DNA from 2 places in the Williamsia sp. z34 genome. Region 1 is predicted to be linked to the other one. Evidence: riboswitches for the same ligand, from Rfam matches in the RefSeq annotation. Region 1 holds a riboswitch; the other holds the start of a gene.
What was found. Region 1 has a riboswitch for cobalamin ahead of cobN (cobaltochelatase subunit CobN). Riboswitches for the same ligand answer to the same signal wherever they lie in the genome.
Positions count from the first base shown of each region.

Region 2: linked by a shared signal. The riboswitch ahead of AC51GT_RS19065 (ABC transporter substrate-binding protein) and the one ahead of cobN (cobaltochelatase subunit CobN) in region 1 are both predicted to bind cobalamin.

Region 1 covers NZ_JCANWW010000002.1:549,811-554,469, reverse strand. Annotated here, with positions in the region: gene cobN (cobaltochelatase subunit CobN) at 1-1,937, opposite strand, end outside; adenosylcobalamin (AdoCbl) riboswitch at 1,990-2,065, opposite strand; gene AC51GT_RS06915 (ArsR/SmtB family transcription factor) at 2,146-2,478, shown strand; gene cobG (precorrin-3B synthase) at 2,561-3,688, shown strand; gene AC51GT_RS06905 (precorrin-8X methylmutase) at 3,713-4,336, shown strand; gene AC51GT_RS06900 (precorrin-2 C(20)-methyltransferase) at 4,333-4,659, shown strand, end outside.
Region 2 covers NZ_JCANWW010000007.1:287,179-291,837, forward strand. Annotated here, with positions in the region: gene AC51GT_RS19055 (cation-translocating P-type ATPase) at 1-120, opposite strand, end outside; gene AC51GT_RS19060 (universal stress protein) at 594-1,466, shown strand; adenosylcobalamin (AdoCbl) riboswitch at 1,527-1,676, shown strand; gene AC51GT_RS19065 (ABC transporter substrate-binding protein) at 1,685-2,731, shown strand; gene AC51GT_RS19070 (FecCD family ABC transporter permease) at 2,794-3,789, shown strand; gene AC51GT_RS19075 (ABC transporter ATP-binding protein) at 3,786-4,571, shown strand.

The sequences.
Region 1 (4,659 bases):
TCATCGAAGACGTCTTCTTCGGGACGCTCGGACAACCCGAGGTCGTGGTCCATCTTGGCCGCCTGCAGCAGGGTCCAGATCTGCTGGCGGATCGCCGGGAGTTTGTTCGGGTCGAGCGCGGAGATGTTGGCATGCTCGTCGAGCAGCTGCTCCAAACGTGAGATGTCGCCGTAACTTTCGGCCCGCGCCATCGGCGGGATCAGGTGATCGACCAGCGTGGCGTGCGCCCGCCGCTTCGCCTGTGTCCCTTCGCCGGGATCGTTGACCAGGAACGGATAGATCATCGGCAGGTCACCGATGGCGGCGTCGGTGCCGCACGAGGCCGACATACCCAGGGTCTTGCCCGGGAGCCACTCGAGGTTGCCGTGTTTACCGACGTGGACGACCGCGTCGGCGGCGAAGTGCTGCTGCGACGACAGCCAGCGATAACAGGCCAGGTAGTGGTGACTCGGCGGCAGATCGGGGTCGTGATAGATCGCCACCGGGTTCTCGCCGAAACCACGCGGCGGTTGGACCATCAACACGATGTTGCCGAATTGCATTGCCGCGATGACGATGTCGCCGTCCGAATTGGCCGAGTGGTCGACGAACAGCCGGCCGGGTGCCGGACCCCAATGCTCGATCATCGACGCGCGGAGGTCCTGCGGCAACGTGTCGAACCACTGCCGGTAGTCCGCGGCGGACAGCCGGATCGGGTTGGCGGCCAGGGCTTCTTCGGTCAGCCAGTCGGGGTCCTGTCCGCCGGCCGCGATCAGCGTGTGGATCAGCTTGTCCGAATCATCCTCGGCCAGGCCGGGAACCGAGCCGTCGCCCGACTCCGGCCCGATGTCGTATCCGGCGTCCCGCATGGCTTCGAGCAGCCGGAGCAGGCTCTGCGGGGTGTCGAGTCCCACCGCGTTCCCGATCCGCGCGTGTTTGGTCGGGTAGGCCGACAGCATCACGGCGATCCGGCGATCCGCCGGAGCGATATGCCGAAGTCGGCTGTGGCGCACGGCGATTCCGGCGACCCGGGCGCACCGTTCGGCATCGGGACGGTACCAGGGCAAACCGTCCTCACCGATCTCCTTGAACGAGAACGGAACCGTGATGATCCGTCCGTCGAATTCGGGGACCGCGACCTGTGTGGCGACATCCAGCGGCGACATGCCGTCGTCATTCGCGGCCCATCCGGCGCGGGAGGACGTCAGGCACAGGCCCTGCAGGATCGGGATGTCCAGCCGGGCGAGTTGTTCGATGTTCCAGTTCTCGTCATCGCCGCCGGCCGACGCGGTGGCCGGCGTCGTTCCACCGGCGGCAAGTACCGTGACGACGAGTGCGTCTGCCACCGCAAGCTGTTCGAGCAGGTCATCAGGTGCAGCCCGCAGCGACGCGCAGAAGATCGGCAGCGACCGGCCGCCCTTGTCCTCGATCGCGTCGCAGAGGGCGTGGATGTAGGCGGTGTTGCCTGCCAGATGCTGGGCTCGGTAGTAGAGCACCGCGATCGTCGGTCCGGTGGCCTCGACCTGGGATTTTCGATCCAGGATCCCCCACTGCGCGGTTGTTGCCGGAGCGCTGAAGCCGTGACCGGTGAGCAGCACGGTGTCGGACAAGAATGCGTGCAGGTTCGCGAGATTGTCGGGTCCGCCCTGGGCCAGGTAGTTGTGAGCATCGGCGGCCACACCGGGAGCCACCGTCGACATCGACATCAGGTCGGGATCGGGAAGCTGTTCACCGGAGAGCACCACAGTTGGCAACCCGTCGGCGATCACCGCGTCGAGACCCTGTTCCCACATCCGCCGGCCACCCAGAATTCGAACAACGACCAGGTCGGCGCCGTCCAGGAGTCCGGGCAGGTCTTCGTCGACGAGCAGGCGGGACGGGTTCGCAAGACGAAAGTCGGCGCCGCTGGCCTTGGCGGTCAGCAGATCTGTGTCCGAAGTGGACAGCAGCAAGATCACGAGGACCTCCTTGCCGGGAATGCGCGCCCGGCGGTTGGGGTGTAGCAGCGGAGCAACAAGGGTCTGACTTGGGGTTTACCCCATACAGTGGCGCGACCGTGCCGGACTCTCACCGGCTTCCTCGTTGCGGAATGGCATCAGCATATAAGAACGCATTTCTGCCTTGTATTCCTTGACCGATATATACCCAGGAGAGAAAATACTCGTTGTGAACGAACTGATCTGGCCGGCTCTGGCGGAACCGAATCGTCGACGAATGCTCGATGTCCTGCGGGTGCAGCCCTGCGCCGTGGGCGAGCTGGCCAGACGCGTCGGACTGGCGCAACCGCAGACGTCCAAACACCTGGGCGTTCTTCGTGCGGCCGGCCTCGTGACCGTTCACGCAGATGCACAACGTCGCGTCTACCAGGCCCAACCGTCTGCGCTGGCCGAGATCGACAGCTGGCTCGCGCCCTATCGCCCGATGTGGAACACCGGCCCGGATGCCCTGGGAACACACCTGGACAAGAACCCCCTGGCACCAGAAGAGGACCAGAAATGAGCAGCTCTGCCACAGATCTCGAACTCCACAAGTTCTCAACGGGGTCCCGGCCGGGCAATTGACCGCCAGTACCGTGGACCCCATGAGTCGACCGTCCGATCGTTGCCCTGGTGTGTTCTCGGCGCACCCGGCGGCAGATGGCCACCTCGCACGGATCCGGCTACCCGGCGGACTGATCACACCAAGCCAGATGAAATCCCTGGTAGGAGTGTCGGACGACTACGGAGACGGTCATCTCGAACTGACCTCGCGCGGCAACATCCAGCTGCGTGGGATCGGTGACGTGGACGGTGCCGGTCAGCGCATCCTCGAGGCCGGCCTGATCCCGTCCCCCAGTCACGAACGCGTCCGCAACCTGCAGCTCTCGGCATTGACCGGGCGGCGAGGAGGCCTGGTCGACGCGCGACCGATCCTGAAAGAATTCGACGCCGCATTGCAGTCCGATCCCACACTCGCGGAGCTTCCGGCCAGGATCCTGTTCGGCTTCGACGACGGTCGTGGCGACATCCTGACCCAGGGTCCCGACATCGGCGTTTTGGCGTTGGATGAGCGGGCGTTCGACGTGCTCATCGGCGGAATGCCCACCGGACGGCGGGTGTCGGCCGACGGCGCCGCGGACCTGATGATCGATCTGGCCCATGCGTTTCTCGCCGACCGGACCGACGAGTGGCGCGTCCAGGATGTCGCCGACCGCCCCGCGATCGACGAAGTGTTGGCGACCCTGCCGGAAACCGGCGAATATTCGAGGTCGAAGCCCACGTCGACACCGCAGGTGGGCTGGCTCGCGCAGGACACCGATGACCTCGTGGCACTCGGCTCGGTGGTCGCGCACGGCCGGATCCCGGCACGCGTCGGAGAGTTCCTGGCTGCCATCGAACGCGACATCTACCTGACACCACGGAAAGAGATCTTGATCGTCGACCTGTCAGAAGGCATGGCCGACACCGTACTTCGGGTGCTGGCGCCGATGGGCCTGATCTTCGACGAGAACTCACCGTGGACCAAGGTCACCGACTGCACCGGCTCGCCGGGCTGCGACAAGTCGCACGCCGATGTCCGCGGCGACCTCGAACTGCACCTGACCTCTGGTGGCGCTGCCGTCGACGACCGTCAGCACTGGGTCGGTTGTGAACGCGGGTGTGGTTCGCCGCCAGGGAACCATCTTCGGGTCGAGGCAACACCGTCGGGGTACAAGCGTCGCCGACTCTGATCGGCATCTATGGTGACGAGCACTATGTACACCTACATTCGAGACGGCGCCGAGATCTACCGGCAGTCATTCGCGACGATTCGTGCCGAATCCGACCTCTCCATGTTCGACGATGACCTCTCGCAGGTCGTAGTCCGGATGATCCACGCCTGCGGACAGGTCGATCTGACCACCGACGTCCGGGCCAGTGCAGGTCTGGTGACCGCAGCACGTACGGCACTCGAGGACGGTGCGCCGATCCTCTGTGATGCGAACATGGTCGCTTCCGGCGTCACCCGCAAGCGGCTGCCTGCGGGCAACGAGGTGCTCTGCCTGCTGGGTGACAATCGGCTCCCCGACCTGGCTGCCGAGCTGGAGACCACAAGAACCGCTGCGGCGGTGGAACTCTGGCGTCCCATGCTCGAGGGATCGGTGGTGGCGATCGGGAACGCACCGACCGCACTGTTCGCACTCCTCGAGCTGATCGATGCCGGCGGACCCCGGCCGGCCGCGGTCATCGGTGCGCCGGTCGGCTTCATCGGTGCCGCGGAATCGTGTGCAGCGCTTGCCGATCGGAACGACCTGGAGTACTTGACCGTACTCGGCCGTCGCGGCGGATCGGCGATCACTGCCGCCGCCCTCAACGCACTTGCCTCGAAGGTGGAATGACGATGACCAGCAGCGGAAAATTGTGGGGCGTGGGGTTGGGACCCGGGGACAGCGAGCTGGTCACCGTGAAGGCCGCGCGGGTCATCGGTGAGGTCGATGTGATCGCGTATCACTGTGCACGCCACGGCCGTTCGATCGCCCGGTCGGTTGCCGAACCCTATCTTCGGGATGGTCAGCTGGAGGAACGGCTGATGTATCCGGTGACCACCGAGACGACCGATCATCCCGGCGGCTATCGCGGAGCGCTCGACGACTTCTATGCCGCCTCCGCGGAGGTTCTTGCCGAACATCTGCGGGCAGGTCGCTCGGTGGCGTTGCTGGCC
Region 2 (4,659 bases), on a different contig from region 1:
TGCCCGCCGGGCCACTTCCCGCTCGGATAAGCCGGTGATATCGGTCTCGAGGTCGCGAAGGAGTCCGGTGATCGCCTCCTGCGGGTCGATGTGATCGGCCGGGCGCTCACGATCAGCCAAGGATCCCACCCCGTAGATGAACCGGAGACGGTCCGATGTTGTTCATCGTCAAGACCTTTCGGCGACGACCGGGCAACGCTTCAATGGCGGAGTGGTTACGCAACCACCGGACACATGTCGGATCGGCACGAGCGCATCTGGACACGTACGGGCGGGTATTCCCTTGCCACGGCGAGAGATCGCGGGCCGGGTTCGCGTCGCGGCTCCACAACATGATTGCACTCTTATGGACCGGATGTTGTCGATATCAAACCTGACTGCGCACCAGCCTCGGGGTCGGCGGATTCGGAGAACCGGGCGCACCCGGTCCGTGGACCCGTCCGGGTGAGTGACGTCGGGACCGCTTCCTCGGGTCAGAAGGTGCCGGGCACGTTTCGATGTGTGGTTTGCGGTTCGCCTGCAACCGGCGAGCAGATCGGCAATCGTGGAGTCACCGCACGAGTTGGACGATCTCAGCTGCAAAGGAGCAGGCAATGGTTACGTTGAACGCGCCGATCGTGGTGGCCGTCGATGGTTCCGAGCACGCGCAGAACGCTCTGCGCTGGGCCGTTGCCGCCGCAGCACGGGAGGGTCGGATGTTGCGGGTGGTGACGGCAGTGGGAACCATCGCGGCCGGTTACGCCCCCGGGGTCGTGATGACCCAAGACGTCATCGACGCCGTCCGCGACGACGCCCACCGGATCGTGGACGCCGCGGTCGGCACGGTCAAGGCGATCAACGCCGATGTCGAGGTCAGCGGACAGTTGTTCGACGGCAAACCGGCGCTGGTGTTGCGCGAGATCTCCGGCCGGGCGCACATGCTGGTCGTCGGCAGCCGCGGCATTGGTGGGGTCGCCGGTCTGCTTCTCGGGTCGGTCAGCACCGATGTTTCCGCCCACGCCGACTGCCCGGTCGTCGTGGTCCCCGGTCAACCTCCCGCAGCGGGTCCGGTGGTGGTCGGCGTCGACGGCTCGCCGACGTCGCAGGCGGCGGTGAAGCAGGCATTCATCCAAGCCGACGAACTGGACACCTCGGTGATCGCGGTGCACACCTATCCGGGATTCTCCAGCGATGTGTTCCCCGGCCACACCGACGCCGTTCAACGGCTCCACGACGAGGCCGTCGAGGGACTCGCAGTGTTGCTGGCCGGCCATCGCGAGGACTACCCCGACGTCCCTGTCGAAACCCGCATCGCGGTCCAGGCGCCGGCGCCCTACATCATCGACACGGCCCGCGACGCCCAACTCGTCGTGGTCGGAAGCCGGGGCCGCGGCGGATTCCGCGGGCTGCTCCTCGGCTCGGTCAGCCAGGCCGTTCTTCACACCGCGCCCTGCCCGGTCATGGTCGTACACGCTTCCCCTGAATAGCCCGGCCGGGGGAGTAGGCCGCATGACCACGGACGGGTGAGCGCCGTATATGGTTGCCGAGGCCGCCCATGCGGCCACGATCGGCGAGGGAACCCGGTGTGAATCCGGGACTGACGCGCAACGGTGACGGCCTTGACGGGCCGAAGTCCGGTTACTCATCGATCGGTCAGAAGTTCCTCGGCTCCGCGACTGGGCCCTGATGTAGGAGTTACCGTTTCATGCGCAAGTCTTGGCGGCACATTGCTGCCACCACCTTCACCATCACCTCGATCCTGCTGCTCTCGGCATGTTCGTCCACGGCGGATGAGCAAGTGTCGGAGACGATTTCGGGCGGGTTCGACTTCCCGTTGACCATCGAGAACTGCGGTCATACCGTCACCATCGATGCGCCGCCGCAGCGCGCGGTGTCGCTGAACCAGGGCTCCAGCGAGATCCTTCTCTCGCTCGGACTCGCGGATCGAATGGTCGGCACGGCCACCTGGACCGATCCCGTCCGTGAGAACCTCGCCGCCGACAACGCCCACGTGCCGCGTCTGGCGGACAACAATCCGTCCTTCGAAGTGGTCCTCGACACCGAACCCGACTTCGTCTCAGCATCTTTCGGCGGCACACTCGGACCCGGTGGTGTCGCCGACCGCGACCAGTTCGAACAGCTCGGCGTGCCCACCTACCTCTCGCCCACGGACTGCGACGGTAAGACCGCCGCCAGCGTCAACGCGGACGGCGCCCGCACCGATCCGTTGCGGATCGACACCGTCTACAAGGAAATCCGAGACCTCGCAGCCATCTTCGACGTCCGCGAGCGCGGTGAGGCGTTTGTCGTCGAACTTCAGCAACGGTTCGAAAACGCCACGGGATCGGTGGACGCCGCCGGTGTGTCGCTGGCCTATTGGTTCGCCGACACCAAAACCCCGTACATGGCCGGTTGCTGCGGTTCGTCGGGCATCATCACCAATTCCATTGGCGCCGAGAACATCTTCGCCGACACCACCAACGAATGGCCGCAGGTCAGCTGGGAGAGCATCCTCGATCGCGATCCCACCGCCCTCGTGCTCGCCGACCTCAGCCGGCGTAGTGTCGATGGCGACGCCCTCGACAGCAAGATCGCGTTCCTCGAATCGAACCCGGTTACCCAGCGGCTCAGCGCCGTCCGCGACAAGCGATACATCGTGGTCAACGGAGCCGACCTGAATCCGTCGATCCGCACCATCGACGGCGTGGAGAAGACCGCGGCCGCACTCGAGCAGTGGGGACTGGCGCGCTGACCGCGGCCGGCACCCACCGCGGGGTCCGACCGGCACCGACAGATTCGGCCCCCGTTCTCGGGATTCTGCTGCTGGTCGGCCTGGCGGTGCTGGCGGTGTCCATTGCCATCGTCATCACCATCGGTCCGGCCGGCCTGTCGGTGGGCGACGTCTATCGGGTGGTTCTGGACCATCTCGGGTTCGGTGACTCCGGGGTGAGCAGGATCAAGGACGGCATCGTGTGGGAGCTGCGGCTGCCGCGCACCCTACTCGCGGCCATCTGCGGTGCCGGTCTGGCGCTGTGCGGAACGATCATGCAGTCGCTGCTGCGCAATCCGCTCGCTGACCCGTTTGTCCTGGGTATCTCGTCCGGGGCGTCCACGGGCGCGGTGGTGATCGTCGTCCTCGGACTCGGCGCCGGCGCGGTGTCGCTGTCGGTGGGTGCGTTTCTCGGGGCAGTCCTGTCATTCGCTCTGGTGATGTTGCTGGCCGCCGGCGCGGGCGGTGGAATGTCGCGGGTGGTACTGGCGGGAGTCGCCTGCACACAGCTGTTCTCGGCGCTGACGTCGTTCATCGTGATCTCCTCGGCGGACGCCGAACAGACCCGCGGTGTGCTGTTCTGGCTACTCGGTTCGCTGTCGGGGGCCGACTGGGCGAGCGTCCTGCTCTGCGGCACGGTCACGGTGGTGGGCCTACTGGTGTGCCTGACGCAGTCGGCCGCGCTCGACGCCTTCACCTTCGGCAATACTGCTGCTGCGTCCCTTGGCATCTCGGTCCGTTGGATCCGGATTCTGTTGCTCGGCATCACGGCACTCGTCACCGCGACCCTGGTGAGCGCCGCCGGGGCGATCGGGTTCGTCGGCCTCGTCCTGCCGCACGCCGCCCGCTTCCTCGTCGGACCCCGACACGACCGTCTGCTTCCTACTGCTGCGGTGGCCGGCGCGATCTTCATGGTGTGGGTCGATGCCCTGGCCCGTACGGTCTTTGCACCGCAGGAGGTTCCGGTCGGAGTGGTCACGGCCCTGATCGGTGTCCCGGCGTTCGCGCTGATCCTCTTCCGGATGAGGTCGAGCCAATGACCCTGTGCGCCAGAGATATCGGATGGAGCCGCGGCGGTCGGATCGTTCTCGACGGGGTGTCCGTCGAGACCGTCAAGGGTGAGACCATCGGACTACTCGGTCCGAACGGCTCCGGAAAGTCGTCGCTGCTGCGGGTGCTGAGCGGCATCGCGCAACCGGATGCGGGTCGTGTTCTGCTCGACGACCTCGAGATCAGAAGTATGCGACGACGTCAGGTCGCCCGCCGGGTGGCAATGGTCGATCAGCATTCCGACACCGAGGTCGACATAACTGTTCTCGACATAGTCCGGCTCGGCCGCATTCCGCACCGGGGAGTTTTCGGTGGCGACGAGTCCACGGACGATGCGGCCGTCGAGCTGGCGCTCGAGCGTACCGGTATGACGTCGAAGTCGAACCGGCTGTGGCACAGCCTTTCCGGCGGTGAACGTCAGCGCGCGCAGATCGCGCGGGCTCTTGCGCAGGAACCGGATGAGTTGTTGTTGGACGAGCCGACCAATCATCTCGACATCCGGCATCAGCTCGACATCCTGGCGTTGGTGGCCGAACTGCCCGTCACCAGCTACATCGCACTGCACGACCTCAATCTGGCGGCGATGTTCTGTGATCGGGTGATGGTCCTTGCCCAGGGCCGGGTGGTTGCTGTGGGCACCCCCACCGAGGTGATCACCGCGGAGTTGGTGGAGCAGGTGTATCAGGTCCGGGCGGACGTGACCATCGACCCGACCAGCGGATATCCCACGGTCACGTATCGACCACAGTCGGCCGGCGTCGTTGCGGGTTGACCCTCCTCTGGCTGAGGCGGATTGGGTTGAACATGGGTGCAATGCACCCATGTTCAATCTTCGGATTCGCCATACTCTCGAATCATCT